4 regions of the Planococcus shenhongbingii genome follow, and region 4 is predicted to be linked to each of the others. Evidence: riboswitches for the same ligand, from Rfam matches in the RefSeq annotation. Region 4 holds a riboswitch; each other region holds the start of a gene.
The links. A riboswitch is a leader RNA that binds a small molecule or an ion and turns the genes downstream of it on or off. The one in region 4 is predicted to bind S-adenosylmethionine.
Positions count from the first base shown of each region.

Region 1: linked by a shared signal. The riboswitch ahead of mtnK (S-methyl-5-thioribose kinase) and the one ahead of QWY16_RS09170 (LLM class flavin-dependent oxidoreductase) in region 4 are both predicted to bind S-adenosylmethionine.
Region 2: linked by a shared signal. The riboswitch ahead of metK (methionine adenosyltransferase) and the one ahead of QWY16_RS09170 (LLM class flavin-dependent oxidoreductase) in region 4 are both predicted to bind S-adenosylmethionine.
Region 3: linked by a shared signal. The riboswitch ahead of QWY16_RS03055 (bifunctional homocysteine S-methyltransferase/methylenetetrahydrofolate reductase) and the one ahead of QWY16_RS09170 (LLM class flavin-dependent oxidoreductase) in region 4 are both predicted to bind S-adenosylmethionine.

Region 1 covers NZ_CP129235.1:3,842,440-3,849,784, reverse strand. The annotation lists gene QWY16_RS18700 (DUF4395 domain-containing protein) at 1-198, opposite strand, end outside; gene QWY16_RS18695 (1,2-dihydroxy-3-keto-5-methylthiopentene dioxygenase) at 324-860, opposite strand; gene QWY16_RS18690 (methylthioribulose 1-phosphate dehydratase) at 888-1,505, opposite strand; gene QWY16_RS18685 (2-hydroxy-3-keto-5-methylthiopentenyl-1-phosphate phosphatase) at 1,502-2,167, opposite strand; gene mtnW (2,3-diketo-5-methylthiopentyl-1-phosphate enolase) at 2,173-3,387, opposite strand; SAM riboswitch class I at 3,461-3,570, opposite strand; SAM riboswitch class I at 3,737-3,891, shown strand; gene mtnK (S-methyl-5-thioribose kinase) at 3,968-5,155, shown strand; gene mtnA (S-methyl-5-thioribose-1-phosphate isomerase) at 5,152-6,210, shown strand; gene QWY16_RS18665 (sugar ABC transporter substrate-binding protein) at 6,210-7,292, shown strand.
Region 2 covers NZ_CP129235.1:1,341,376-1,348,720, reverse strand. The annotation lists gene QWY16_RS06745 (gamma carbonic anhydrase) at 58-591, shown strand; gene metK (methionine adenosyltransferase) at 641-1,852, opposite strand; SAM riboswitch class I at 2,050-2,162, opposite strand; gene pckA (phosphoenolpyruvate carboxykinase (ATP)) at 2,399-3,988, shown strand; gene QWY16_RS06730 (alpha/beta hydrolase family protein) at 4,137-4,916, opposite strand; gene QWY16_RS06725 (NUDIX domain-containing protein) at 4,897-5,355, opposite strand; gene QWY16_RS06720 (Dps family protein) at 5,423-5,869, opposite strand; gene yidD (membrane protein insertion efficiency factor YidD) at 5,976-6,206, shown strand; gene QWY16_RS06710 (metal ABC transporter solute-binding protein, Zn/Mn family) at 6,294-7,256, shown strand.
Region 3 covers NZ_CP129235.1:576,235-583,579, reverse strand. The annotation lists gene metH (methionine synthase) at 1-30, opposite strand, end outside; gene QWY16_RS03055 (bifunctional homocysteine S-methyltransferase/methylenetetrahydrofolate reductase) at 11-1,870, opposite strand; SAM riboswitch class I at 1,943-2,049, opposite strand; gene QWY16_RS03050 (hypothetical protein) at 2,241-2,546, opposite strand; gene QWY16_RS03045 (DUF6920 family protein) at 2,917-3,780, opposite strand; gene QWY16_RS03040 (hypothetical protein) at 3,939-4,541, opposite strand; gene QWY16_RS03035 (YehS family protein) at 4,900-5,394, opposite strand; gene xylF (D-xylose ABC transporter substrate-binding protein) at 5,697-6,770, opposite strand; gene QWY16_RS03025 (response regulator) at 6,784-7,345, opposite strand, start outside.
Region 4 covers NZ_CP129235.1:1,828,466-1,835,810, forward strand. The annotation lists gene QWY16_RS09140 (alpha/beta hydrolase) at 592-1,338, shown strand; gene QWY16_RS09145 (DinB family protein) at 1,455-1,925, opposite strand; gene QWY16_RS09150 (hypothetical protein) at 2,244-2,492, shown strand; gene QWY16_RS09155 (hypothetical protein) at 2,577-2,840, opposite strand; gene QWY16_RS09160 (helix-turn-helix domain-containing protein) at 3,297-3,854, shown strand; partial or broken gene QWY16_RS09165 (IS3 family transposase) at 3,815-4,681, shown strand; SAM riboswitch class I at 4,881-4,988, shown strand; gene QWY16_RS09170 (LLM class flavin-dependent oxidoreductase) at 5,294-6,676, shown strand; gene QWY16_RS09175 (hypothetical protein) at 6,818-7,096, shown strand; gene QWY16_RS09180 (sodium:solute symporter family protein) at 7,093-7,345, shown strand, end outside.

The DNA of each region.
Region 1 (7,345 bases), 2.0 Mb from region 4:
TTCCTGAATATAGTGGTTTGCCGGTTTTTTTAAAAATCGTCTCCCGACTAAAATCACCGGGTTCTTGCCGGTTATAAGTGTCAAGACGCCTGCAGCAAATGGCAGGAACAGAATCGCTTTATGGAAAATCAGCGCCAAGATGACGGTAAGGACAATAAATAACTGATTGGATTGAACAAGTGGTTTTGGAATTGTCATGCGGAAGCCTCCTCTGGTCGTTTCCATTATACTAAGTTGCTTACTGTGAATAAAGGAGATGGGCTCCGCTTGCAAAATAAAAAACACCGGCATCAAATAAAATGCCGATGTTTAGTACTGCAAATTCAGTTCTGTACGCTTTCTTCTTCCTGATAAACAGGAACCCATCCTTCAGTCGTAACGAAAATGCGGACTGCGACAACTTTGCGGTCATCTGCCAATGTAAAGTAATGGGTGATGTTTTCAGGCACAGAAATCAAATCTCCAGGAGACAGATGCACTTCAAAAAAGCGCTCGTCTTTTCCTTGGATGATGAAAACGCCGTGCCCGCTGACGATGTAACGCACTTCATCATCTGTGTGAATGTGTTTGCGCTGGAAGTTTTTCAGCAGTTCATCCAATTTCGGATTTGAATCGGACAGCGAGATGATGTCTGCTGCCTGGTAGCCTCGGCGTTCTGAAATGTCGTCGATTTCCGCTTTGAAAGCTGCCAGGATATCCTCTTTTTCTTCATCGCTGAGATTGAATTTCTCGCGCAGGTGCTCCGGCAATTTGTTGATGTCCCAATGCTCGTAAATAACTTCCTGCTGTTCGAGGAATGCTGCTACTTCGTTTTGCGCTTCGATTGTTTCATTTGTTCCTTGAATTTTAATGATTGCCATTATGAATCTTCCTTTCCGTTTTCAGTTTTAATGTGAATGTATTTGATACAAAGCCATCTGATACTGGAAAAGAAACTCACTTGCCTCCAGCAGTTTCTTGGCTTCAAAACCGTTTTTGCCCCACACGGTAATGCCATGGTTGCGGATCAGCACTGCGCCGCTATCGGCAGTCAAGTGTTTTCGGAACTCTTCCGCAAGGTCAGGGATGTGGGCGTGGTTTGGGATGATGGGGATGGTCAACACCGCATCTTCATCCCATAAACCGAATGCTTTGATGAGTTCAAGGCCTTGGAAATCAATTTTTCCACGGTTCCCGTATAGTTCCGAAATGATGTTATTGGCAACGGTATGGATATGGAGGCTGCACCCCGCAGGTGTTTTCGAATAAACTTCACAATGCAGCAAAGTTTCAGCCGACGGCTTCAAATGTGTCTCATCGACTGCCTTGCCGGCTGCATCCACCAGCAAAAAATCTTCTGCCGTGCGTTTGCGCTTATCTTTGCCGCTGGCCGTCACAAGAAATTCAACAGGCGAATCTTGGACTTTAATGGCCAAGTTGCCGCTCGTTCCCATGAACCAGTCCCGGAGCGCCAATTCGTCTTTGACATCTGCAAGTTCCTGCCATCGCTCCTGAAGCGCCGTCATAGCTTCACACCCAGACGAGCGTCGATGATGGAAGTGACATCCCGGAAGTTTTCAAACGGCTCATACGACAAGCCGAGCTCTTCGCATTTCTCGATTAAAAAATCGCGGGCAATGACGAGGTCTGCCCGTTTCGCCGCTTCAAGATCGGTGATGGAGTCTCCGATGACGATGCTTTTCGCGCCGTTTTCAAGCAGCTCGCGGATAATGGACGGCTTGCAGCAGCCGCAGCCTTGGCTCGTGCATTCGTCATCGCATCTGTGCGGAAAATTGATGTTGATCGTTTCTCCTGAAAAATCGGCTTCGTTGCAATAGACGCCGGCGAAAGGGCCGAATGATTCGAGCAGCGGATAGACAAAAAAGTCAATGCCGCCGCTGACGATATAAAGCGCAATATCCTGTTTTTTGGCGTAGGCCACGAATTCAGAAAAGCCGTCACGGATTTGCGCCTGTTCCAGCACATAGCTGATAATGTCGTCTTTTTTCGATGACGGCAACAGCGTGAACATCTTTGCAACGCCATCTTTTATGGAGACCCGTTGGGCCAGGATATCGTCTTTGACCGATTCCCAGCCGGGCGGATTGAATTTTTTCATGATTGCGATGATGTTGTCGTTGTTGGTCACCGTGCCATCAAAATCGCAGAAAATCACTGGTTTGCTCAAAATGCTTACCCCCATATTGCCAATGCTGTTTTTAATTCTTCATGCTGTTCAGAAGCGTCGGCGAGTGTTTTTTTGCTTAAAACGGCATCAACTGCCTGGCGGAAAGCTTTACCGCCTCCGGCTGCACCGTCCGGATGGCCATGTACGCCGCCTCCTGCATTGATGATACTGTCAATTCCGAAATCGTTGATCAATAACGGAACAAGTCCGGGATGGATGCCTGCAGAAGGCACTGGGAAGCTTCGCTTCAACGGACTGTCCTTCACCAATTCCTCACCGAGTGCCCGTGCCTGGGCTTTTTCAAGAGCAACACTGCCGTAAGGGGAGGGGAACAAAGAAAAGTCGGCGCCTGCGTAGCGGACCAGTTTTCCGAGTGCCAGAGAAGTGGCCAGTCCATAAAAGTTGGAAGAAGTGAAAGCGCCGCTGAATGCTGGATGCGCCATGAGCGGCAGCCCGATATCCGGATCTTCTGCTAGTTCCTGCAGCACATCCAGACCATAAGCATGGACATTGAACAGCAAGGCATCCGCTCCAAGTTTGCGTGCTTTTTTTGCCTTGTCACGCAAGCTGGAAGTGCGCCCCGACAAGTTCACCGCATAAAGCGTCCGGTGCCCAGTTTCCTCAAAGACCTGCTGCAGCACGTTTTTCCCTGTCGTGATCCGCTTCTCAAAAGGCGTCAGCGGATTATCAAATAGAATCTCATCATCTTTTACCAAATCCACTCCGCCGAGCGCCTGCTGGCGAAGCTGTGAAGCGAGGAAATCCAAGTCGCGGCCGATGACGCCTTTGAAGATGCTCATGACAAGCGGCCGGCCGGTAACGCCAAGCAATCCCCGGATTCCGTCGATGCCGAATCGTGGTCCCGGAAAATGCGAGAGCAGCTCTTCGTCAAACTCCAAATCAAGCAGCTTAACTTCACCATCCAGCGACAATTTGCCGAAGACGGTGGTTAATATTGCCGGGAAATCCGCTGAGAAGTTGGCACTTGGATACGAAATCTTCACCACAGCCTTGATTTCATCCGGCTTTAACGGATGCGGGGAATCTTCAAATTCCGTTGTCGAAACGACATTTCCTTTATGGTGTTTTAATTGCTGCTGTTCCAATAATGGCAAGTCGGTCCACGATCCGATCGTCAGGCCCAGGGCGATTCCTTCTGCCTTTTTCCCGAATGAACCCGCTTTGCCATACAGCTGGTAAGTCGCTGTTAAACTGCTCATTGCATTCACACTCCTGTTAAAAATCAAAATAAAAAACCTCTTCAAACAAGAAGAGGTTAATAGGCTTAACAACTTCTTATTTCTCAGCCTCATTAAATGGCTGCAAGAATTAGCACCGTGTCCAATAATGGACCGGTTGCCGGGTATCATAGGGCTCGTCCCTCCACCTGCTCTGAATAAGAATGCGTATTCAATTGTTTTAATAAAGAAATTAGTTTTGATTATTTCATGTATGAAACATTCTGTCAATGAATATTCGCAAAATTATTTGTTGTAAAAAAGTTATTGACAGTCAATTCTGAACCGTGATAGGATTCTTTTCAAACAGCATATAGTTACTCAAATAGTACTCTTATCAAGAGCAGGCAGAGGGAAATTGGCCCTATGACGCCCAGCAACCGACCGTAATACCTTCGTGAGAAGGGGCGCTTTCGCGCCGGAATGCAAATTCCGCAAGGCACGGTGCTAATTCCATCAGAAATGACCATTTCTGAAAGATAAGAGGCGTGGAATCTATCATTCTAGGCCTCTTTCTTGCGGAAAGAGGCTTTTTATATTGACCCGGAAAGGTAGATGAATAATGACAATAGCATCCAAACAATACGAAGCATTAACCGAAGAAAAAGCCATTGCACTGGCTCAGAGCCTATACCCATTCCCTGAAGGAGCGGAACTGGTGTGCCGCGAAATCGGAGACGGGAACTTGAATTATGTATTCCAGATCAAAGATCCTAAAAGTGGAAAAGGGTTGATTATCAAACAGGCATTGCCATATGCGAAAGTTGTCGGGGAAAGCTGGCCGCTGACATTGAAACGCGCAACGATTGAAGCGAACGCTCTTCAAAAGCATAGCGAATTTGCACCGGGGCTGGTACCGGCCGTTTATGCCATGGATGAGGAACTGGCGATTACCGTAATGGAAGACTTGTCTCATCTGACGATTGCACGCGAAGGGCTGATCCAAGGGGCAGCTTATCCAAAACTATCGGAAGACATCGGTGAATATTTGGGACGCACGCTGTTCCATACATCTGATTTTGCGCTGCACCCGTTTGAGAAAAAGCGGTTGGTGGCCGACTACTCCAACCCGGAACTGTGCAAAATAACAGAGGACCTTATTTTCACCGACCCGTTTTTCAATAACGACACCAATGATTACGAACCGGAGCTTCAAGCCACGGTCGAAGCTATCTGGAACAACGGTCCATTGAAACTTGAAGCGGCAAAGCTGAAGTTCAGTTTTTTGACGGAAGCGGAAGCGCTATTGCATGGGGACCTTCATACCGGCAGTATTTTTGCCAGTGAATCGGAAACGAAAGTCATCGATCCCGAATTTGCTTTTTACGGTCCTATTGGCTTTGACGTCGGCTTGTTTCTGGCAAACTTAATCGTTCAGTCAATCACCCGGAGCGGCGAAGAACGCCAAGTGATTGTGAATCATATCGAACGTACATGGGAAGTTTTCTCAACCCGCTTTTCAGAACTATGGGACCGGGAAGGCATTGAAGCATACAAAGACACACCAGGCTATAAAGAGTTCATATTGGAAAAGATATTCCGCGACACGCTTGGCTTTGCCGGCTGTGAATTGATTCGACGCACAATCGGACTGGCACATGTTAAAGATTTGGACAGCATTGAAGATAAGAACTTGCGCATTCGTTTAAAGAAACAAGCTTTGCACACCGGCGAAGCGCTGATTTTAAAACGTTCCGGGTTAACAACAATCAGTGCGGTATCTGGTCTGCTTGAGGAGCTGAAGCAATGACCATTCCATTATCAATTGCCTGGACAGACGGGCAGTTGGTCATCTTAGATCAACAGAAATTGCCGCATGAAATTGACTATTTGACACTCGAGACGATTGAAGATGTCTATGAAGCCATCTTTACGCTGAAAGTTCGCGGCGCCCCGGCCATCGGCATCACCGCCGCTTATGGCTTAGCACTGGCAGCCCAGCGGCACGATGCTGAAACAGTGGAAGCGTTCCTGCATGATGTGCGCAAAGATGCGCTTTATCTAGGAGAGTCGCGTCCGACGGCCGTCAACTTAATGTGGGCGCTCGATAGATTGCTTGAAGCCGTTCAAAAAGCTGAATCTGTAGAAAATGGAAAAGTGCTGCTTATCGCAGAAGCGGTGCGCATCCACCAGGAAGATGAAGCTTCCTGCCGGCAGATCGGCGAATATGCCTTGGCGCTTTTGGAAGGGCATAAACGGGTGATGACCATCTGCAATGCCGGATCGATTGCCACTGCGAAATATGGAACAGCCTTGGCGCCATTTCACCTTGGAAGCGAACGCGGCCGGAAATTTGAAGTGTTTGCATGTGAGACCCGCCCGGTATTCCAAGGTGCACGGCTGACCGTCTGGGAGCTTCAGCAGTCAGGAGTGGACGTCACGCTTATCACCGACAGCATGGCGGCCCACACTATTGGGGCGAAAGACATCGAAGCCATTATCGTGGGCGCGGACCGCATCGCGGCGAACGGCGATACCGCCAATAAAATCGGAACACTCAACTTGGCGATTCTCGCTGATGCTTATGGGATTCCATTTTATGTAGCGGCACCCGCATCAACATTTGACGTCACCATTGACAGCGGTGCAGAAATACCAATTGAAGAACGGAAAGCGGAAGAAATTACTCATCTTGGCAGTCAGCCGATAGCGCCTCTGGGCACGAAAGTCTTCAATCCTGCTTTTGATGTGACTCCATCCCGCTTTATTACTGCAATTATCACAGAAAAAGGAATCATCAGACCTGATTACTACCAAAACATTCCCGGAGTTCTTAACCCCTATGCAGAAAAAGGAGAAAAATAATGAAAAAACAATCGCTCTTATTATTAACCATTTTATTGATCATCAGTGCATTTCTGGCTGCCTGCCAGCCAAAAGGCGAAGGCAGTGAAGAAAAGACGCCGGACGCTGCGAAAGCAGAAGCCTCGGATAATCCGTTGGCCGGCAAAAAAGTCGCGCTCATCATGCAGCAAAACTTAGGGACGTTTTCTGCGCAGTATATCGAAGGTGTGGAAGAACAAGTCGGGAAATTCGGCGGCGACGTAACGGTCTTTACATCGGACGGCGATTTGGCAAAAATGGCATCCAACTTGGACGCAGCCATCAACCAAGGATTTGACGGAATTTTGATTGACCACGGCACCAAAGAGGCATTGAACCAAGGCGTTGAAAAAGCAGTGGAAAAAGGAATTCCGGTTGTCGCTTTTGATGCGGGAGTAGATGTTGAAGGCGTGGTTTCTTTAGAACAAGGCGATCAGCAAATGGCTGAAATGACATTGGAAAAATTGGCTAACGACCATGATGGAAAAGCGAATATCGTAAAAATCTGGGTAGCCGGCTTTGCCCCGATGGAACGCCGCCAAGTTGCTTACGAAGAATTCTTGAAAAACAACACAGGCATCAAAGAAGTCACGGCATTCGGTGCAGCGACTCAAAACACGGCTCTTGATACACAGGCGCAAATGGAAGCGGTATTGAAGCAATATCCGAATGAAGGCGAAATCACAGCAGTCTGGGCTGCCTGGGATGAATTTGCAAAAGGTGCAGTACGCGCCATCGAACAATCCGGGCGCACCGACATCAGCGTCTACAGCATCGACATGAGTGATGAAGACTTGCAGATGATCCAGAAAGACGGCAGCCCGTGGGCAGCTTCGGCAGCGGTGGATCCGGTTGATATTGGCCGCATTCAAGTGCGTTACCTGTATCAGCAAATCAATGGTGAAAATCCGGAACAGAAAGTGGTGCTGGAACCGATTTTTGTAGATGCGGAAAAATTACCTGAAGAAGCCATCACGACCGCTGAATTGAGCGAGTACATCGAAGGCTGGGGCGCGAGTGAGCAAGGGTATACAGACGGGCTTAAGAAGTTGGAAAATAAATAAGGAAAAGTGAGCGGAGCTGTCCTGTACAACGGGGCGGCTCTTTTCTGAGAAAG
Region 2 (7,345 bases), 490 kb from region 4:
TTTGCAGTAAATTTGTTACGATTATAGATATCTTATCTTTTTTAACGGAGGTTTTCCATGATTTACCCATTCAACGGCAAGCACCCATCCATTCATCCATCCGTATTCATCGCGGACCATACAACAATTACCGGTGATGTGACAATTGGTGCTGAATCATCCGTCTGGTTCAATACCGTCATACGCGGTGACGTCTCTCCGACTATCATCGGAAACAAAACCAATATCCAGGATTTATGCATGCTTCACCAGAGTCCAGGGAAAACATTGATTCTTGAAGACAATGTCACGATTGGCCATCAAGTGACACTCCATAGCTGCATTATCCGAAAAGGCGCACTGATTGGCATGGGATCCATCATATTAGACGGCGCTGAAGTTGGAGAAGGCGCATTCATCGGAGCTGGAAGCCTCGTTCCGCCCGGCAAAGTCATTCCGCCCGGAATGCTGGCGCTTGGGCGTCCAGCGAAAGTGGTCCGTGAACTCCGGGATGATGATAAGCAAGATATGGAACGCATCGTCCGGGAGTATGCGGAAAAAGGTGCTTACTATAAATCATTGCAAAAAACCTATATCGAGCAAGAAAAATAACAATAAAAAGACGATCAGGCATTTTTGCCTGATCGTCTTTTTGTTGTTTTTAAGCTTGTCCATTAAAGATGCCTGATTGTTCTCTAAGAACTTCCACTTTATCTGTACGTTCCCATGGAAGGTCGATATCGGTGCGTCCAAAATGTCCATATGCTGCTGTTTGTTTGTAGATCGGGCGTCGAAGATCCAACATTTTGATGATTCCAGCCGGGCGCAAATCGAAGTTTGCACGGACTAGATCGTCCAAAGTTTCTTCGTCGACTTTGCCCGTTCCAAATGTATCAAAAGCGATTGATACTGGATGAGCTACGCCGATTGCGTAAGCCAATTGCACTTCGCAACGATCTGCCAAGCCTGCTGCCACAATGTTTTTCGCTACATAACGAGCTGCATAAGCCGCTGAACGGTCCACTTTCGTCGCGTCTTTTCCTGAGAATGCGCCGCCGCCATGGCGTGCAAAGCCGCCGTAAGTGTCAACAATGATTTTGCGCCCTGTAAGGCCCGCATCTCCTTGTGGACCACCAATTACAAAACGGCCAGTCGGGTTAATGAAGTATTTTGTTTCATCATCCATCAAATGTTGAGGGACAACTTCATTGATGACATATTCTTTGATGTTGCGCTGTATTTGTTCAAGTGTCACTTCCGGGTGATGCTGTGTGGAAATAACGATGGTGTCCACGCGAAGCGGTTTATTGTTTTCATCGTATTCGATGGTAACTTGTGTTTTGCCATCGGGACGCAAATATGGAAGTATTTCTTCTTTGCGCACTTGAGCCAATCGGCGTGCCAATTTATGAGCTAGTGAGATTGGTAGAGGCATTAATTCTTCCGTTTCGTTGCACGCGAATCCGAACATCAGACCTTGGTCTCCTGCTCCAATATCGTCTAATTCTTTATCAGTCATTTGGCCTTCACGCGATTCAAGCGCTACGTTTACTCCAGCAGCGATGTCCGGTGATTGCTCATCGATAGATGTCAGAATTGCACTTGTTTCTGAGTCAAAGCCATATTTAGCACGTGTATAACCGATTTCCCGTACTGTTTCACGTACAACTTTCGGGATATCAACGTAAGTAGAAGTCGTGATTTCCCCTGCAACAAGCACTAACCCTGTAGTTACAGTGGTTTCGCATGCAACACGCGCATTGGGATCTTCTGCTAAAATGGCATCCAGGATTGCATCTGAAATCTGGTCACAGATTTTATCCGGATGTCCTTCTGTTACTGATTCTGATGTGAATAATCGACGGTTTTTCAAAATGTGTTTCCTCCTTATATCCTGCGAGATTGCTCTCGAAATTGATACGGTACTCGTTTCCCATGTCAAGTCCGTTCCGTAAGGATTGAACTTCAAGCCGTTGTGGCCTTTGTACACGAGGATTAAGGGCAATTTCATAAAAAAATCCCATCCATCATTTGCATGTGGAAAGGAGAAATCATCATAAGCACCTTTCACTCTTATCGTCCAAGGTTGAGTTCCTTGCTTCAGGTTTGGCACCTTCTCTGCAATTTGCAGCAGGTTGCCGGGTTTCATAGGGCCTGTCCCCTCCACCAGCTCGGAATAAGAGTATCCGTTCAATTTTTCATCATACGGAAAGTATAATGTTATGTCAACGTTTTTCAATCAATCTGTCCATATTAAATCATTAATAGGTGATAATAGGCGAATCAAGATCCTTAAATGTATTTTTTTCATTACAATCAGTTATTAGTATAGACTAATGGGCTCAATGTGTTATACTAATGTTCGAATATACATCCTCCCCATCACCATGGGAATAACCGAAAAGGAAGGTACATATAAATGAATCCAGTGAACTTCGCAAACAACTTAAAGGATCTTTTAAATGGCCAAAATGTGCACGTCCAGCTTTCAGTTCCGCAATTAGTGGAAGCAGCAACATCACGTGGGGAAGCCGTATTGACTCGAGAAGGCGCAGTAAAAGCTGAAACAGGCAAATACACAGGCCGCTCACCTAAAGACAAGTATATAGTAGAAGAAGAGATTTCAAAAGATAAAATTGATTGGGGCGCTGTCAACCGTCCGATTTCTTCTGATGTTTTTGAAAACTTATATAACAAAGTAATTGAGCACTTGAAACAACAAGATGCATTATATGTTTTCAAAGGCTTTGCAGGAGCAGACCCAGAGTCTCGTTTGGCTATCCAGACGATCAATGAATACGCTTGGCATAATCTGTTCGCCCACCAATTGTTCATCCGCCCGACTGCAGAAGAACTGGCGGCGCATGAAGCGGAATTTACCGTTGTCTACGCCCCGACATTCCAAGCAGATCCTGCAGTGGACGGCACTGATTCTGAAACATTTATCATCGTTTCTATGGAGAAAAAAATCATTCTGATCGGCGGCACTGAATACGCCGGCGAAATGAAAAAATCTATCTTCTCCATCATGAACCACATCTTGCCTGAAAAAGGCATTCTTCCGATGCACTGTTCAGCTAACGTAGGCCATGAGGGCGACGTAGCATTATTCTTCGGTTTATCCGGAACAGGAAAAACAACTTTATCTGCTGATGAAGACCGTAAATTGATCGGTGACGACGAGCACGGCTGGTCGGATAACGGCGTCTTCAATATTGAAGGCGGCTGCTACGCAAAAACAATCAATCTTACACGTGAGCACGAACCCCAAATCTATGACGCCATCCGTTTCGGTGCTGTTTTAGAAAACGTTGTCGTTGACGACGATACACGCATCCCGGATTATCACGATGGATCATTGACTGAAAATACACGTGCCGCTTACCCGATCCAGGCAATTGATAATATTGTGGATCCTTCGGTAGCAGGGCACCCAAAAACAATCGTATTTTTGACAGCTGATGCTTTCGGCGTGTTGCCTCCAATCAGCAAATTGACGAAAGAACAAGCAATGTATCATTTCTTAAGCGGCTACACATCTAAACTGGCTGGAACAGAGCGCGGGGTTACTTCTCCTGAAGCGACATTCTCAACTTGCTTCGGATCACCTTTCCTTCCTTTGCATGCGACTGTGTACGCTGAAATGCTTGGACAAAAAATCGACGAGCATGGTGTTGATGTATTCCTTGTAAATACGGGCTGGACTGGCGGCGAGTACGGAGTCGGCAGCCGTATGAAATTGTCATACACACGCACAATGGTGCGTGCTGCAATCAAAGGCGAACTTCATGATATCGAAACTGATAAAGAAGAAATCTTTGGTCTGCAAATTCCAAAACAAATAACTGGCGTGCCTTCTGAAATCTTGAATCCACGCAATGCATGGGCAGACAAAGAAGCTTACGACAAGAAAGCAAAAGAACTTTCTCAGGAATTCCAAGAAAACTTCAAAAAATTCGGCACCGTTTCAGCTGATATCAGCGTTCAAGGCGGACCGGCAAAGATTTAATAAGCAAGCTAAAAAAGCTATCCTTTATGGATAGCTTTTTTCATTGAAAGTTCACAAATTTTATTAATCTAAATATACAACGATATTCAGTGAAATCTCTTACTCCTGTCTCTGCATTGTACTTGTATCGCTTCGCTAGTTTCGGCCATCACCTTTCGTTCCTTCTCATCCATTCCGTCAACGCTTTTACGGTTTTGCGATTGGCTGCTGGCGGGAAAAAATGAGTATATTCCGGGAAATACCAGGTTTCGTGCTGTTGGCCATTAAGCTTTAATGCTTCTTCCAATAAATACGCTTGGCCAGGCGAGACATTTTCATCTTTTAAACCGTGGATGATTAGAACAGGCGCTTTTGTTTCGTCTAGCCGCAGCAAAGGGTTACGCTCTTCATACGCGGTCAGTGCCGTATTTGGCGTGCCTCCGTACAGTCTTTTCATCATCCGCCGCATATCCGGCCGCTCTTTATAGGTTAAAACGGTATCGGTTACGCCTGCCCATGTAACGACTGATGTGATGTCATCTCTTAATACAGCCGTCCATAGGGCCATGATGCCTCCGCGCGAAAAAGCCAGAATGTGGACCCTACCGCTGCAGAATTCCTTTAAGACTTCTACCGCGTATACCGCATCCCATCTATCCGCTCCTCCAAATTCATCCCGTCCTTGCCCTCCCCGATTTCCTCTGTAATACGGGGCAAACACGACAAAGCCTTGAGCCGCAAATTGAGCGATTCGTGCAGGACGCACCATTCCAATTGACTGGATGCCGCCTCTCAGATAAAGAATGCCGCTCCAATTCCCAGACTTTTTCGGTTCAGCCAAGAGACCTTTCACTTTCAATCCATCGGACCAATAAACGATTTCTGTCAGCCGGACATTCGGATTTGGCGATGGATAGATTTTTTTCGATTCAATCGTCCCATTTTCCATGTTGCATCACCTTCTTTATAATTTCCTTCATTCCTTTGTCTTTCATTAAAAAGCTGTATGAATCATCCAAAAGGAGCTGTTCCGACAAAACAATGCCTTCTGTTTCCATCAAAGCGATGGCTTCCAAGCGCTCTGTCTCCGCAATAAAAACCGTTTTGCAAAACGGTTGATCTGAAAAAACCATGTACTCAGCCAGCCATTCCAGTTTGCCGATGACCGCACCGGTTTCTTCATATACTTCCCTAACCGCTGCCTGTGCTAAACTTTCCCTTGGCTCCACTTTGCCGCCCGGAAATTCCAAGCCGCGGGTTTTATGCTTTGTCAGCACCCACTTGCCGCTATATTTGCAAATCACTAATACATGCTTGCTTTCAACCGAAAAGATTCCAGGTTCAAAAGACAGTTTGCACAGATTGCCGTTCAAGTCTATGTATTCCATTCATTCACCTCTTGGACATTAGAAAAAGCGTACACTGATTAACAGTGCACGCTTCTGTATCTCTATTTTACTTCTTTTCGCCCAAAAATGCTGACAACATCCAAGAATGTTTTTCTAAGTTTTGGTGAATGGCATTTAACATGTCTTCTGTCATGTCATCATTGTCTTCAGCTGCCAGTTCCATGCCTTTTTTCAATGACTTCATGATTGTATCGTAATCAGACACAACCGTCTGAACCATTGCATCCGAATCTTCTTTGCTTGTGGCTTCTTTTACGACCGATAGCTCCAACTGCTCTTTCATCGTTGCCACCGGTTTTCCGCCAAGAGCCAACAAGCGCTCTGCAATTTCATCCATATATTGAGTTGCTTCGTTATATAATTCTTCAAATTTCACATGCAAGGTAAAGAATTGATGGCCTTTTACATACCAGTGAAAATTATGTAATTTCGTGTAGACTACTGACCATGTTGCGACTTGTACGTTTAACTCTTTGTTTAATTCCGTTGACATTCAAATCACTCTCCAATGTTTTTGATAAGCTTACATACTTTATTTATACCTCTCTTCTGCTTACAATAAACATAATGACAATTTTCCAGAAAGAAGCTGACCTCAAATGAAGACCATTCTGCTTAAGATGATCCGCTTTTATCAGCGTTTCATCTCTCCTTTATCTCCTCCGAGCTGCCGTTTTTATCCCACTTGTTCCCATTACGGAATTGAAGCAGTGGAAAAGCATGGTGCTTTAAAAGGCGGATACTTGGCAGCGAGACGCATCCTGAGATGCCATCCGTTCAATAAAGGCGGAGTCGATTTTGTTCCGGAGAAATGGCCACCAAAAAAATAATTGGTGGTTTTTCTTGTGTTTTCAAAAAAAATCGTGTAACATTCATTTTGTTCTTAAAACGTAACCGTTACAATTTGGAGGTACAAAATGAAAAAACTGATCCCATTAATCGCCCTTATTCTTTTACTGGCAGCTTGCGGCAATCCTGCAGGTGAAACGCAAACCGAAGATGATTCAAAACTGCAAGTTAAAACCACTGTCTATCCGCTTACATACTTTACGGAACGCATTGGCGGTGACCGCGTCGCAGTCGAATCGGTTTATCCCGCGGGTTCAAACGAGCACAGCTTTGAACCTACCCAACAAGATATGATTGCGCTCGCTGAAGCGGATTTGATGTTTTATATTGGGCTGGGATTGGAAGGATTTATTGACAGCGCGAAAAAAACCTTAAGCAATGAGAATGTTGAATTTGTCGCTACTGCTGATTCAATTACCGATGAAGAATTGGAAGCTGCCAGTCATTCCGAAGAAGAACATAGCGAGGAAGGCCACGCAGAAGAAGGTCACGATGGCCATAACCATGGTTCAACAGACCCGCATGTGTGGATGTCTCCTGTTCTTAGCCAAAACTTGGCGGAGTCCATCAAAGATTCATTAATCAAAGCAGATCCGAAAGGTTCCGAGACTTACGAAAGCAATTACACGAAATTAATCGCTGAACTTGAAGCGCTTGACCAGTCGTTCGCCGACCTTTCTGAACGAGTAGAAAACAATACGTTCTTTGTTTCTCATTCAGCGTTCGGTTATATTGCTGAACCATATGGCTTCAACCAAGTGGCAGTAGCTGGGTTAAACAGCCAAGATGAGCCATCTCAAAAAGAACTGACTAAAATTGTTGATTTGGCAAAAGAAAAAAACATCCAGCACATTATTTTCGAGCAGAATGTTTCTTCAAATCTTACCGAAGTCATTCAAAAAGAAGTAGGTGCAGAAGCGGTTCAAATGCATAATTTGGGCGTCTTGACGCAAGAAAACATCGACAATGGTGAAACGTATTTCACATTGATGGAAAAGAACTTGCAAACCTTGGAAACAGTATTAAAATAAATTTGCCAAAAAGGCGTATTCCGATAGGAGTACGCTTTTTTTGTTTATAATGAAGCTATGACTATAATGAAAAAAAGCGGTGTATTAAG
Region 3 (7,345 bases), 1.3 Mb from region 4:
TTCAAGTTGTTCAATTAGCTGTTTGGACATGGCTGCGATCGCTCTCTTTCTGTATATCAAGTTGGCGGATATAATCGATCAATTCCAAAGACATATCATAGCGGAAAAATGGCGTAATCAAGTAAATGCCATTGAATAATTCCGCTGCTGTATCAATCAGTTCTTTTGCGATTTGGATGCCTTCTGCGCTGGCACGGTCTTTATCATCGCCGCAAGCGCGCATCCGCTCGAGCGCATCTTCCGACAATTTGATGCCCGGCACTTCATTATGCAGGAATTCGGCACTGCGGATGCTGGTCAAAGGCATTACTCCGAGGAAAATCGGCGTATCCAGATGCTTGGTCGCTTCATAAATTTCAATGATTTTCTCTTTCGTATAAACCGGCTGCGAAATGAAATAATCCGCGCCGCTTTCAATTTTCTTCTCCAAACGCGCCACTGCCCGGTCTAAAACGCGGACATTCGGGTTGAACGCAGCGGCGACGGAGAAGTTCGCTTTTTTGCGCAGCGGTTTCCCGGAAAATGAAATGCCTTCATTCAGCTTTTTGATCAACTGGATCAATTCCAGGCTCGATACATCATAAACACTGGTCGCTCCAGGAAAATCCCCCACTTTTGTCGGATCTCCCGTTACTGCTAGGATATCATGGATTCCGAGGGCATCCAGCCCCATCAAATGCGACTGCAAGCCGATCAAGTTCCGGTCACGGCATGTTATATGCGCTAGCGGACGGATTTGTTCCTGGTGTTTCAAAATGGCGCCCATCGCCAAATTGCTGACCCTGGGAGAGGCAAGCGAATTGTCGGCCATAGTAACTGCGTCCACTCCTGCTGCATTCAGCGCTTTTGACCCTTCGATGAACTTTGTAATATCTAAATGCTTCGGCGTATCCAATTCCACAATAATGGTACGCTCCGTTTTTGCTTTTTCATGAAGCGGCGCTTCTTCAAGTGCTTCCGCTTCCCGAATGACGATTGGCTTTTTCTTCACCACTTCTTTTTCAGTAACCGGCTTTAAATTGCCGATGCGTTTTTTCAGCGCTTCGATGTGTTTTGGCGTCGTGCCGCAACAGCCGCCGATCAAGCGCGCCCCTTCTTCTCTTAATAATAAACCTGCGCGCCCGAAATAATCTGCTTCCGATTCATAAACCACCCGGCCATTTTCAAGATCCAATAAACTGGCGTTCGGATAAGCTGAAAGGAAAGCTTTTTTCGGCAACGACACTTCTTCCAGCGCTTGAATCGTATGGTGTGGCCCCAACCGGCAATTAACGCCGACAATATCAGCGCCTAATTCTTCCAGTTGGTGCAAGGCGTCATTCAAAGCCAGACCGTTTTGCAAGATACCCGGCTCGTGCATGGACACTTGGGCAATCAACGGCACATCGGTCACTTTCCGTAGATGGATGACGGTTTCAGCCAGTTCTTCAAAATCATAATATGTCTCAAGCAGCAAGGCATCCGGGTCTCCTGCCAGCAAATAGCCTGCTTGCTGGTCCACCATCGTGATGATTTCCTGCAAAGTCGCATCGCTTTTCCGGATGCCCCGGATGCCGCCGATTGTTCCAAAGACAAATTGCCCGCCCGGAGCGGCCGCCCGTTTTGCGATGCGGATTGCCGCTTCGTTGATTTCTTTCACTTGATGCTCAAGCCCGTAACGCGCAAGTTTCAAAGCATTGCCGCCATACGTATTGGTCTGAATGATATCTGCGCCGGCCTGAATGTATTCCTGATGGATCTTTTCGATGATTTCCGGCCGCTGCAAATTCAATTCCTCGTTGCAGTATTCAATGCCGTATGAATATAATAACGTTCCCATTGCTCCGTCTGCCGTCAATATTCTCGTCTTTAGCTCATCTAATAAACCCATGCTTTCGCCTCCTAAATATACAAAAAAAGCCATCTTTGAAAAAGAAGGCTTTACGATTAATAAACTCGTTCCTTTTCATCTGCCAGACATTTGCATGCCTGCTGGAATTAGCACCTGACCATAAATGGCTGGTTGCTGAAGCGTCATAGGGCCAGTCCCTCGACTTCTCTCGATAAGAATTCACTATTCAGTTGTTATTCCACTTTAACAGGCAGTTGGATTCCTTCTGATTGAATTTTCAATTTATATTTTTAAATCGTACCTGCATCCAGGCTTCAGGTCAAGTTTATTTGTTGAAAAAGAAAGAACTTTCTGTGTTAAGTCGTCAGATTCTTTATATATAAGTTGAACTGATGGTTTTTAGCTGTGATTATTTCGCATGAGTCATATACCAGTTGTAAGCATCTGAATCTAATGTCTTCAAAGAGTAATCATCAATCTCTTCAATTTTGCAATAGGGTTTAGCAAAGCCGCCATTACCATAGACACACTCATTCCTAACCGAAATATCTGTCAGTAAATAGACATTTCCTTCTTCGTTATACAAAGCATAGATAACCGATTCTTTATTATGCTTCTTAATGAGCATTATTTCCTGCAGCGGTATTTCGTATTTAAGATACTTAAAAACCTGATACATCTGGACCCGATTCTCTTCTTTAATTAAATACTTCATAACAACCTCCATGCTAATTTTAAAGCAAGGACTAAATTTTTAATAATGTCCCCGATTCCTTTCTTCAAGAACCCGCACTATTAAACTATTCCACCTGCTGCTTTAAGTATATTTTTTACCGATCTTCTTTAGCTTATCATAATTTTCCGATTTTTATATTTCTATTATGGAATGAACTTTGCCGCTTAGGAAAAGAAGGGACATCTAAATATATTTTTATCTAATATATTTCTTAGAACCCCGTCCATGGATTAGGCAAAGCTAGACGGGCACTTTTTCTGATGCTTTTACGGAAGCCCAGGCGGCACCGTTCTTCGCTTTCCCTTCAGACGGATTAATCAGCTTCTGAAAGCTCGATTCTGTAGCCCACTTATAGCGGGGTATTTTTTACAGCTTGTATTGGATCAAACTCGGCTGCGTGAACTTCGAATTTATACCAGGTAAAATCTCCTTCTTCCAATTGCCACGTGATTTCGACTTTAGAAGGAACTTTAATCCCGCCCGCGCTGTGATGTTCTTTGATTTCAGCAACACAAGGTACAAGAGGCGCTTCTGGGCTACTGTCCTTATACCGAAGAGCGATAATTTTTTCCAGCTCGCCGTCTTCCTTAAAATGATAGGTCGCTGAACCTGATACTCCCTGATAATCCATTGTCGCCTTGGCCGTGTTTCCATCAATTTCTTCCCACTTGATATACGGGCTGATGGCGGCAGTCGGATACCAGGACACTTCCATTAAGTACCGCTGCAATGCCGACTGATCGGTTTTATCATTATCCGCTTCTCGGGCGACTGGAAATAGCCCCGCCGCTTTAATGAGCAATTCAGCTTTTCCAGCTTCGAAACTGTCGCGGCCGACGATTTGGATAAAAGGCAGCATGTTCATCTTCACTGTCCAAGTGAATGACGGCGGATCGGTTGTAATGGTCTGTTCAGCTTCAGCTTTTGTCCACTCCTGCTGTTCCGGCTTCAACCTCATCCAGCCAGTTTGCCTTAGAAATATAGTGCGGATTTGGTCCTTTCCTACAATCCCTGCATTTTCCAGCCATTTTTGCACAGGTGCCGGAAGCTGCTCCAGCATCTCTTCTGTAACTTTTTGCGGCTCTGCATCCGGCACTTTTGCCAGCTGCTGCTCAATTTGTTTCTTGCTCTGGCTGCTGAAATTCCACAGCGCCCCTTTATATAACGCGGCCACAGCAACGACGGAAAGTGAAATCGCGACTTTCTTCCTCATCTTACAGCACCTCCATTTTTTCGTTACTACTATATACGCCATCGGGCATGTTTTTCCTGTCAGTAAAAAAGCTTTACGCGAGTTATTTCATTCAAAGCATTTGATTTCTACAATTCAGTCCTTCCTGGTGCTCTGATGTCCTAATCAGTTACTGGATTTCAAATGCTCTCCACTGGAAAGAACTCTTTTAACGTATGAAGCGGCCGGGCATTCGGATGCACTTCAAACGGATGGAACTCGACTCTTCCCAGATGCACCCCCATATTGTATTCTCCAATCACCGAGTCTAAAAGGATGAAGACGAGCGGAATAATTTCCTCTTCATTTTCCTCAGTCAGCCCTTTGATATATAGCATCATATTGACTTCTTCCTGCTCTATATCCTGGAGAGCTGTGTAATAAACATCTTCCCAAGTCAATTCCCTGTTTCCATAATGCACACTGAACTCTTCTACTGAAGGCTGCCGGAATGCAATGATTTCGAAACGATCAAGTTCCGGCATCGTTTCCTGCAAATCAAACACTGCTTCAAAAGCTTCCACTATGCCATCCGCACTAATAATGAACTCGCGTTTTCCGCTTTCCAGCTCTGCGCTGAACTCAAAAGCGAGATGCTTATTCACTTTCTGAAGTTTTTGCTGCAGTTCGTTAAAAAGCTCTTCCCGATTTTCTTCAGCCAATTCAAAATAAGTTTCCTCATTCTCCTCAAACCATTGCCAAAAAGCTTCGATTTTGTTTTTACGTGTGGGCAGCCATTTCATATCATTGATCTCCTTTAGTTAACATTTTTCCTTATTAGATAAACTTATTAACGTTTAAGCTTTTTTTAACCTTACCCCAACTAACTCGGCGTGTTTATACGAAAACAATAAAAATTTCCACTTTTCTAATTATAATGAGCAATCAAGAAGGAGTCTATAAAATATTCCGGGAAAACCTTCCATGCCGCCTTTATCGCGGTGTAAAGAATTAGAGAAATTCTGAAACGGCATTGAGGAAATCATTTGATGGTTCTGCTAGCCTTACAAAATAAAAAAGAGTTGCTGAATAAACACATTCAGCAACTCTTTTCTTCTCACCAAATCGCTGCTTGTCAGTTAGATGAGATTTATAATCCAGTTATTTTCTATATTTCAAAGCCAAGCCTTTCAGGAAATTCCGTGCATAGCGGTCGCCGCAGACGCTGTAATTTTTATGTCCCTGCTTTCTCAGGATTCCGCCCATTTCGCTTTTGGACACAGTGACGCCAGCAAGTTTCAAGATGTCGAGCATGTCATCACTTGTCAGCTGCAAAGCGATTTTCACTTTTTTCAATAATAAATTATTGGAAGGTTCATTCGTCAACGGCGGCTGTTCAGGCTGTCCCGGTTTTGGATCCTGTCTGCCTCTTTTGTGGACAATCAAGCCGTTTAAGAAAGACTCCAGCATGGCATTATCCAAAGGAATATGATTTTCACTTTCTTTAACATCCTCTTCTTCCGGCGTTTTCGTCAGCACTTTCAGCACTTCTTCTTTCGACAGCTCAACACCGCCAAGTTTGAAGATTTCCACCATATCAGTATTTTTTATATCAAGGGCGTACCTTAATCTAATCAGTAAGTCATTATTATCCATTTAAAATCCTCCTATTGCATACTTTCAAAATTTCCATCCATATAAGTTGAACCAACTATTTTAGCTGCGAAGCCATTGGCCGAGGGTTGTGAGGCCAGTGGTTTTGCGACGAAGCTAGCGTAGCGATGCAGGAGCACATGTTTTAAGGCCGATGGCTCATCACGGAAGTCCTGCCCAAAACGGCGTAGCGGCTTCTAAAAGTATCCTTCTTTAATTCAACCTATCCCCTATATCCACCCCTAATAATAGCATAAAAAGCCTTCCATCAAAGGGCTTAACTGATGAAAGGCTCTTTATGCTAATCACTTTCCTGCTTCTTGATAAACCTCATCTTTCGAATGAAAGCCATCTGCGATGACTGTATCGACCAAGTTACCAGCATCCACTGCCGTAGGCGCCAGCAAAATCGACGGCACTTCGGTTTTTCCGTTATTGACGCTGACCGATGTCATGACTTCTTCGCCTTTGGCCAGCTGGATTGCGAGCTCCGCCACTTGTGTGGTCAAGTTCTGAATCGGTTTGTAAACGGTCATGGTCTGTGTGCCGGTGACAATGCGCTGTACCGCCGCCAATTCAGCGTCCTGGCCTGCGACTGGAATTTCCCCGCTCAATCCCTGCGCTTCCAAAGCTTTGATAACGCCGCCGGCAGTTGCATCATTAGCGGCAATTACCGCGTCGATTTGATTGTTATTGGCTTTGAGTGCTTCGGCCATATTGGCCAAGGCGTTTTCTGGCGCCCAATCTTCGGTCCATTGATCATAGACGATTTTAATATCTCCCCGGTCGATAGCCGGCTGGAGTACATCAAGAACGCCTTTCTTGATCAAATGGACGTTATTGTCTGTCGGGGCTCCTCCGATATAGACATAATTCCCTTTCGGCACGGCTTCTAAAATTGCCTGGGCCTGCAGCTTCCCTACTTGTTCATTGTCGAATGATACATATAAATCGATGGCGGCATTTTTCACGAGGCGGTCGTAGGCGATGACTTTGATGCCTGCCTTATGCGCTTTATGGACGATGGCTGCTGTAGCTTCAGCATTGTGCGGCACAATTACCAGTACATCGATGCCTCCCTGGATCAGCGTTTCTGCCTGGGAGATTTGAAGAGCGTCATTGCCGTTCGCCGCCACAATCTCCACTTCCGCCCCGAGGGCCTTAGCCGCTTCCCGGAACAAGTCCCGGTCTTTCAGCCAGCGTTCTTCTTTTAATGTGTCCATTGAGAATCCAATTTTGATTGGACCTTCTTTTTCTGTCTCTGAGGGAACCGGCGTTTCTTTCTGCGCTTCCGGTTCACCGCCGTTACAAGCTGCCAGCAAACATGCAGCGAATAAGACACCCAGCAATTTGACCATTCGGGACCAGATAGGCTCCATGGGCTTTTCCTCCCTACTCTTCCTTGATGCCCAAAAGCGTTTTGCGGTATTCTTTCGGTGAAACATCGTACATTTTTTTAAACACCTTGCTGAAATAATTCGGTTCATGATAGCCGATTTCAATTGAAATCTCCTTCAAGCTTTTTTGAGGATCGGACAGCAGGTTTTTTGCCCGTTCCATCCGGCAGGCTGTCAGGAACTCAATATAATTGACCCCCAGTTTTTCTTTGAACATCTTGCTGATGTAAATCGGGCTTAAGTCGACTTTTCTCGCTAAAGTATCCAAAGAGATGTCTTCATCGGAATGCTCCCGGATCCATTGTTTGATCTGATGGATTTTGTCCACTTCGAGCCGCCCGCAATGGCCCATATACAATTGCTTCATCCCTTCCAGCAATTGCTTTGTATCGCCACACAATTGGCGGTAATCCTGAGCCTGGACCGAGTAAAAAGGCGCTGCCGCCTCCACGCCCATTTCTTCCATGACGCGGGAAGTGATCCACAGCACTTCAAGTGCCCGCTGCTGGGCAAGAACGACATTCGCACCTTGCTGTTCGAAACGCCGGATCAAGTCG
Region 4 (7,345 bases):
ATTTAACGTATGTAATTTCTTTTGTCAATAAACGAGTCGGATTCTTTATTATCATGAATCGGGAGTATCAAGATAGGCACAATAACCAAAAATCCTTTTTAATTTTTGGAACTGAAATACATTTAAAACAAGGAAATGGAGCAATCAAACTTACAGGAAGTAAGAGTTGTATGACAACTTGCATAAAAAAATTGGAAATTCTAGTTTACATATGGAGGATTATCAAAAGTTGTTGAAATACAAAGGGAGAGAAGATGTTGCTTGAATTAACATTTTCTCTCCCTTTAGGTCTGTAGAAGGTACTTTTACAAACGGTTTTGTGAATGAATTTTGGTTCGATAAATTCATTGGGAAGGGAAGTTTTTGATTCGGGTGTTTTGGGTGCCTTTAACAGACGGTTTTCCAGCTATTTCAATAGTGGGGAAATGGGATGCATCCTAATTCAGAAGAAGATGGTGAAGACATGCACTTAAGTAAAGTAGACAGGTGAGTTTCACATCAAAGGGATGGTACACTGGAACGGAAGGATAAAAATTCGATGTACGCTTAGTTAATCAACGTGAAAAAATGGGAAATGAGGGATTTAATAATATGATGAAACTGCTGCCTCCAAAGCCCTTTTATTATGAAGGCGGAGAGCAAGCCGTTCTGCTCCTGCATTCTTTCACAAGCAATCCGAGCGATATGAAAAAGTTGGGCAGGCATTTGCAGAAGAACCAGTATTCTTGCTACGCCCCGGTGTACAGCGGACATGGCTTGCCCGCGGAAGACCTTCTGAAATATGGTCCATCCGATTGGTGGCAGGATGCGCTGGGCGGCTATCAGTTGCTGAAGGACAAAGGGTTTGACAAAATAGCGGTAATCGGTCTGTCGCTTGGCGGGGTGTTGGCCTTGAAAGCGGCACAGGAGCTGGAAGTGGCTGGCGTGGTGACCATGTCCGTGCCGATCCAGCGGGAGGCGGCTTTTCTGCAAAAGCGTGTCTTCTACTATGCGAAGCGATACAAACAACTCGAAGGGAAAGAGGCGGACCAAATCCAGCTGGAAATGGATGGGCTTCACGATCTGCCGGTCGATTCATTGGTCGAGTTCCAACAGCTCATCGACCGAACGAGGGACAACTTAACGCAAATAACCTCGCCCATTCGGATACTGTACGGGGAGTTGGATGAGCCGTTGTATCAAGAAAGTGCCGAAATGATTTTCCAAAGCGTGGCATCGGACCACAAAACCGTGAAGGGGTATCCGAACTCCAAGCATTTGATGACGTTAGGCCCGGACATGGACGATGTGAACGAAGATGTTCTGGCCTTCTTAAATGAGTTGGCTTGGCAACTGTAGTTTACCTGTCATGAGCTGTTCTGGCCATTCAGATGGGAATCCACAAAAAAGAGAGGCTGCGCAAAACTGCAGCCTCTCTTTCTTATGGTGGAGTATCTAGAGTGTTTTATAGAGAGTTAGTCCAATTCTCTATAAATCAGATCCGAAGAAACGGGCTTCAATCCCATCTCCCTGGACCAGACGGATAGCTGACCGATATGATGGATTTCATGCGCCGTAATATGCCTGAGCACTTTCTCATACGTCAACAACTTGATGCAACCGTCTTTTCTTTGATGTTCCAAAACCTGATCTGCTCCTTCGAGTGGATAGGATTGGAGAAATTGATGGGTTTGCGGTTGGATAAGAGCCGAAAATGCCTTCACCTCCTGTAAAGCGGTGATATTCTTCATGTCATTGCCAAGGACCGGGGTCCCGCGCAAGTGGTTGATCCAGTATTGCTCGCAATAGACCACATGATATAAATTGTGTAAAATGCTGCCCATTCCGCCCACTCTTTTCTTCTCTAATTCTTCCGGTGAGAGGGTCTCGCACCAGTCCAGCCATTCTTCTCGAATCTGCCAGTTATACAAGAACATCTCGGTCATGTCATCTACTCCAAACGTTTTTAGTTTCTGTTTTTGATTCAGCAAGTGCCCAGAAGTTTCTTTCCTTATTATATCGGAAGTTGCAGAAATACAAACCGATTCAAACCGTCATTTTCGTTTTCTTGTTATTGATCATCGTTATTACTGGTATAAGTTCCGACATTTGGGGATTTTTCGGCTGATTGCTTTTAAGCACTCAGTTTTTTATTGTCATAAACTTCAGCACCTTTCTGTTTCAGAGAAAAACTCCATAGTGTTAATTATCTGATTTTTATGTTAATATTATGTCGACAAGAAGAACAATGGGAGGCGTTCATTATGAATCAACAAGAACCTTTGGATAAAGAGGAATTCCAAACCATCCAGGACTCTACCGAACCTATTGAACCCGTCGAACCCGTCGAACCATTGCTGCATGATCACTCTATGTACCATAATGAAGGCTTAGTTGAACCGAAAATCAAGGAATATGTGCCGCTAGAAGTCGGTATGGTCATTTTTACAATCGTCGTATTGGCATTGATCTTTGTTGGAATCTTTTCAAATATGTGGGGATTGATAGATTGACGTTGAGAGCATTATACGAGTTATGTAAGACAAAAAGAAGATGCGCATAGACTTCCATAGCGATTCGAGACACCTATAAAAACTTTAGCAGGCTGCTTGGCCCCAAATTCCTTGGTGCCGGGCAGCCTGCTTTTCGAGAATCCGCTCTTCGTTGTAATAATGCAAATAGCCGGTTACTTTCTCAACGACTTGAAAGTTATTCAATGAAGTGAATTTGACATATTGAAATTTTTTCGACTTGATAGTCGAATGGAACGATTCAATCACAGCGTGTTTCTCCTTGATCAAATTCTGATAGACATATGACGAGTCGTCACTTCCCTGATCGGAATGGATGATAATCCTCATTCCACTAAGGCCTAGTTCCGTATTCTGTGCGGCCTGCGCAGATTCGGGCAAGGTTTTTTTTTACTAATGGCAAACGTCCATGCCGGAAATATTTACCGAAGTTATTAGTCCACCGGCGGTTATAGAAGAAAATGGCGAAATCCTGATATGGGTTTGGATTAGCATAGGAGTCCCCTCTGGATGATTACGTTCTTGCAAGGAAATAGAAGAAAGAAGAAAAACAAATCCAATTGAAGCTAAGGGAGAATATGCTTTCCATACGAAGCCCGGGTTTTTGAAGTGCACATTGAAGATGAGAGAGGAAGTCAATGACTAGCCTTCAAATATTTCAATAAATAAAGGGAATGGTTTACATATGAGGGATTATCAAAAGCTGCATGAATACAAAGGGAGAGAAGAGAAGGTACTGCACCCCAAAAGTTAGAGTTAAAAATCTAACTTTTGGGGTGTTTTTCTATGATGAAATATAGCGAAGAATTTAAACTGAAGCTGGTCAACGAGTATTTGGCTGGCCCGTTGGGTTATCCACGCTTAGCCCGAAAATACGGGATATCCAGCCACGGGCAAATAGCACGCTGGGTGCGGGCTTTCCAGGCATTCGGAAAAGAAGGATTGCGGAACAGGCAAAAAAACAAGGTGTATTCTGTTCAATTCAAATTGGATGTATTACACTTTATGAAACAAACAGGCGCTTCCTACCAGGACGCAGCGATTGAATTCAAGATGCACAACCCGACGCTTATTGTGAAATGGAAACAGACATTTTTGGCGGAAGGGGCAGGAGGCCTGAGAAAGAAAGGACGGCCACCCATGGCGAAAAATTCGAAAAAGAAACCGGCAAAACCGGCTGGGACGATGTCCCGTGAAGAACAACTTGAACGCGAGAATGAGCTTCTCCGTTTGGAAGTCGCTTATTTAAAAAAGTTGAACGCTTTCCAGGAGAATCCGGATGCCTACCTCGAAAAGCACAAGCAGCGCTGGCATTCGAACTCCAAAAAGAAGGATTCCGATTAACGGATGTGCTGGAGATCGTCGATCTGCCAGAAGCGACGTATCATTACCACCGCCAGCGATTTGGGTTGGAAGATCCGGATCTGGAATGGAAAACGTTGATTCTGGCGCTCTTCGAAAAACACGACGGCCGTTACGGGTATCGCAGGATCTCTCTGGAATTAAAGGCGCAAGGGTACGTCATCAACCACAAGAAAGTCCAGCGCATCATGGGCGAATTGAACCTCACTTGCGTAAAGTTCATTCGGAAATCGCGCTATCGTTCCTATAAGGGGCAAGTAGGCACCATCGCCAAAAACCGGTTGAACCGCCGGTTCCACACCACGCATGCCTTGCAAAAAATCGTGACGGACGTGACGGAATTCAAATGTGCAGGAGAAGAAAAGCTGTATTTGAGTCCGCTGATGGATCTCTACAACGGGGAAATCATTGGCGTGAGTATGGCGAAACGCCCAACCCTCGACTTCGTCATGGAATCGTTACGGAATGCCCTGCCAGTCATCGGAGAACAAGCCAGGTATCGGACCACCATCCATTCCGATCAAGGTTGGCATTACCAGCACCGATACTGGGCGAAGACATTGAAAGAGAACCGGATTTTCCAAAGCATGTCCCGAAAGGCGACGTGTGCCGACAACGCGGCCATGGAGAACTTCTTCGGCCTGCTTAAACAAGAGATGTATTACGGAGAAGAATTGGTCCCCTTCGAAGAACTGAAACTGAAAATTGAACGGTACGTCCATTACTACAACCATGAACGCATCAAGCAAAAATTGGCCGGCATGAGCCCGGTGAACTACCGAATTCATGCCAGCCAATTAGCTGCATAACTGAAACTCTAACTTTAAGGGGTCACTACCGAATGATTGAAGTACTTCTTCGCTCCCTTTTGTGTGTGAAAATGTACTTTATGAATTCTCTTATATTTAATTGAATTTTTCTGATTAAAGGAATTTATTAGTTAAAATTATAAATTCCTTGTTGACTAATCGGAATTATCGGATTAGACTGTTAACAACAATTAAATAATTCTTATCAAGAGAAGCCGAGGGATCTGGCCCTATGACGCTTCAGCAACCTCCAACTATGGTTGGAAAGGTGCTAATTCCTGCAGATTCATTTCTTGAAAGATAAGAGCAAACGAAATATACATAGACGTATATATTTACACCCTCTTTTCTTAATATAGAAAAAAGGGTGTATTTTTTATTGTCCTAAAATATTCCAAGAGTCTTTTGCGAAGATTATAACTTGAAATATCACTGGACACTTAAGAAAGGCCTAAAATAACGAACCGGTAGGGCCGTGTGAAATTCCGGAATTTCTAGAAGGGAGTGATTTGATAGCAGCGATTTAAACTTTTATCTATCGGTTATTCATAGAAACAAAATACTTCGTATTCACTCGGATAAGAGAAAATAAATTACATAGGAGAGATTTTAATGGCTAAGAAAAGAATTTATTTGAATGCATTTGATATGAATTGCGCAGGACTGTATTCACCAGGTTTATGGACACATCCGGACGATCAATCCTCGACTTATAAAGACGCAGAATACTGGGTCCATCTCGCTCAAGTATTAGAAAAAGGGCGTTTTGATGCTATTTTCCTAGCTGATGTTTTAGGGATATACGATGTGTATCAAGGTTCCCGTGATGCCGCTGTCCGTCAGGGGGCCCAAGTACCAGTCAACGATCCCGCTTTTATAGTTCCGATTATGTCTCAAGCAACGAAACATCTGGGTTTTGGCTTAACCGCATCGACAAGCTACGAACATCCTTATATCTTTGCTAGAAGAATGTCTACATTAGATCATTTAACAAAAGGGCGTATAGGCTGGAATGTTGTGACGTCGTATTTAAACAGCGCTGCTGTCAATATTGGTTTAAATCAGCAAATTAGTCATAGTGAACGTTATGAAATGGCAGATGAATATATGGAAGTCGTTTATAAATTATGGGAAGGAAGTTGGGAAGAAGACGCTGTTCGCGTAGATAAGGAAAGAAAAATATATGCAGATCCAGAAAAAGTACATGACATTAGACATGAAGGAAAATACTTTAAAGTTCCTGGAGCACATTTAAGTGAACCGTCTCCGCAAAGAACACCCGTTATTTTTCAGGCTGGAGCTTCAAGCAGAGGAAGAAAGTTTGCAGCTAAACATGCTGAGCTTGTATTTATTAGTGCGCCGACAGCAGAAATCACGAAAAAAACCGTAGACTCCATTCGTGAAGAAGCAAAACAAACTGGACGTAACTCAGATGGAATCAAAATTCTTTCATCACTTACTCCAATATTGGGCAGCACACAGAAAGAAGCAGAAGAAAAATATGAAGAATACAAAAAACATATAAGTTATGAAGGTGCTTTAGCATTATTAGGGGGATGGACAGGCATTGATTTTTCAGCATACAATCCCGATGACAAAATTGAATATGTAAAAAGCGATGCAATGAAATCAGTCGTTGAAAATTTCACAAAAGTGGATCCGAATAAACAATGGACAGTAAGAGAATTAGCCAATTTCGTTGGTATTGGGTCTGTCGGTCATGTTGAAGTAGGCACCCCAGAAAAAGTAGCAGACACAATGGAAAAGTGGATCAATGAGGTGGGGATTGATGGCTTTAATATTTCTTATGCCATCACCCCGGGAACCTTTGAAGAATTTGTTGATGGGGTTGTTCCTATTTTGCAAGAGCGTGGTCTCGTTAGAAAAGAGTATGAGGATGGCACCTTCCGTAACAATCTTTTCGGATATGATCGTTTGCCGGACAATCATACTGCTTCCCAATATCGAGAGATCCACTCGAAAACCGAAGTATAAAAATGTATAAGTAGAGAATTAGCATTGTATTAGTCATGCAGATGAAGATGGGGGGAATGATAACTTTTATTATATTCCCTCTTATAAATGAATATTTATTTTTAAATGATAGAGAATTTGGTTATTTGGAGGAGTGTTTAGATGCTCAATACTATTAAAAGCAAAAAGAATGGCATTTTTTTAATTTATTATTCTGTAATCACGGCTTGCATGACTTTTCCAGGCTTATTTGATTTAGCCAATACAATCGAGCCATGGGTCATTGGATTGCCGTTTTCAATATTTTATCTTTTTTCATGTGTGGCTCTTTTGTGCACGGGATTATGTGTACAATTTTTTGTCGAAAGAAAATTAGGGGAACTGGATATTGAGGTTTCACCGATAGATATTCGTAAGGTTAGTGGGGGTGAGGAAAGTTGAATACAATCCCCTTAATAATGATAGTTCTCTTTTTTGCGATGATGCTTTTTATTATCAGGAAACAGTTAGGGGTAAGCTCTTTTGAAGACTACGCAACAGCTAACCGGTCTTTTGGCTTTTTTGCTTTAACTTTTTCGGTTTTAGCAACATGGGTTGTTGGAGCTATGTATACAGCTTGGGCAGGCATGGCTGTAACTTATGGATTTACCGCATTGTATTGTATAGCTTATGCAACAATAACAATGATTG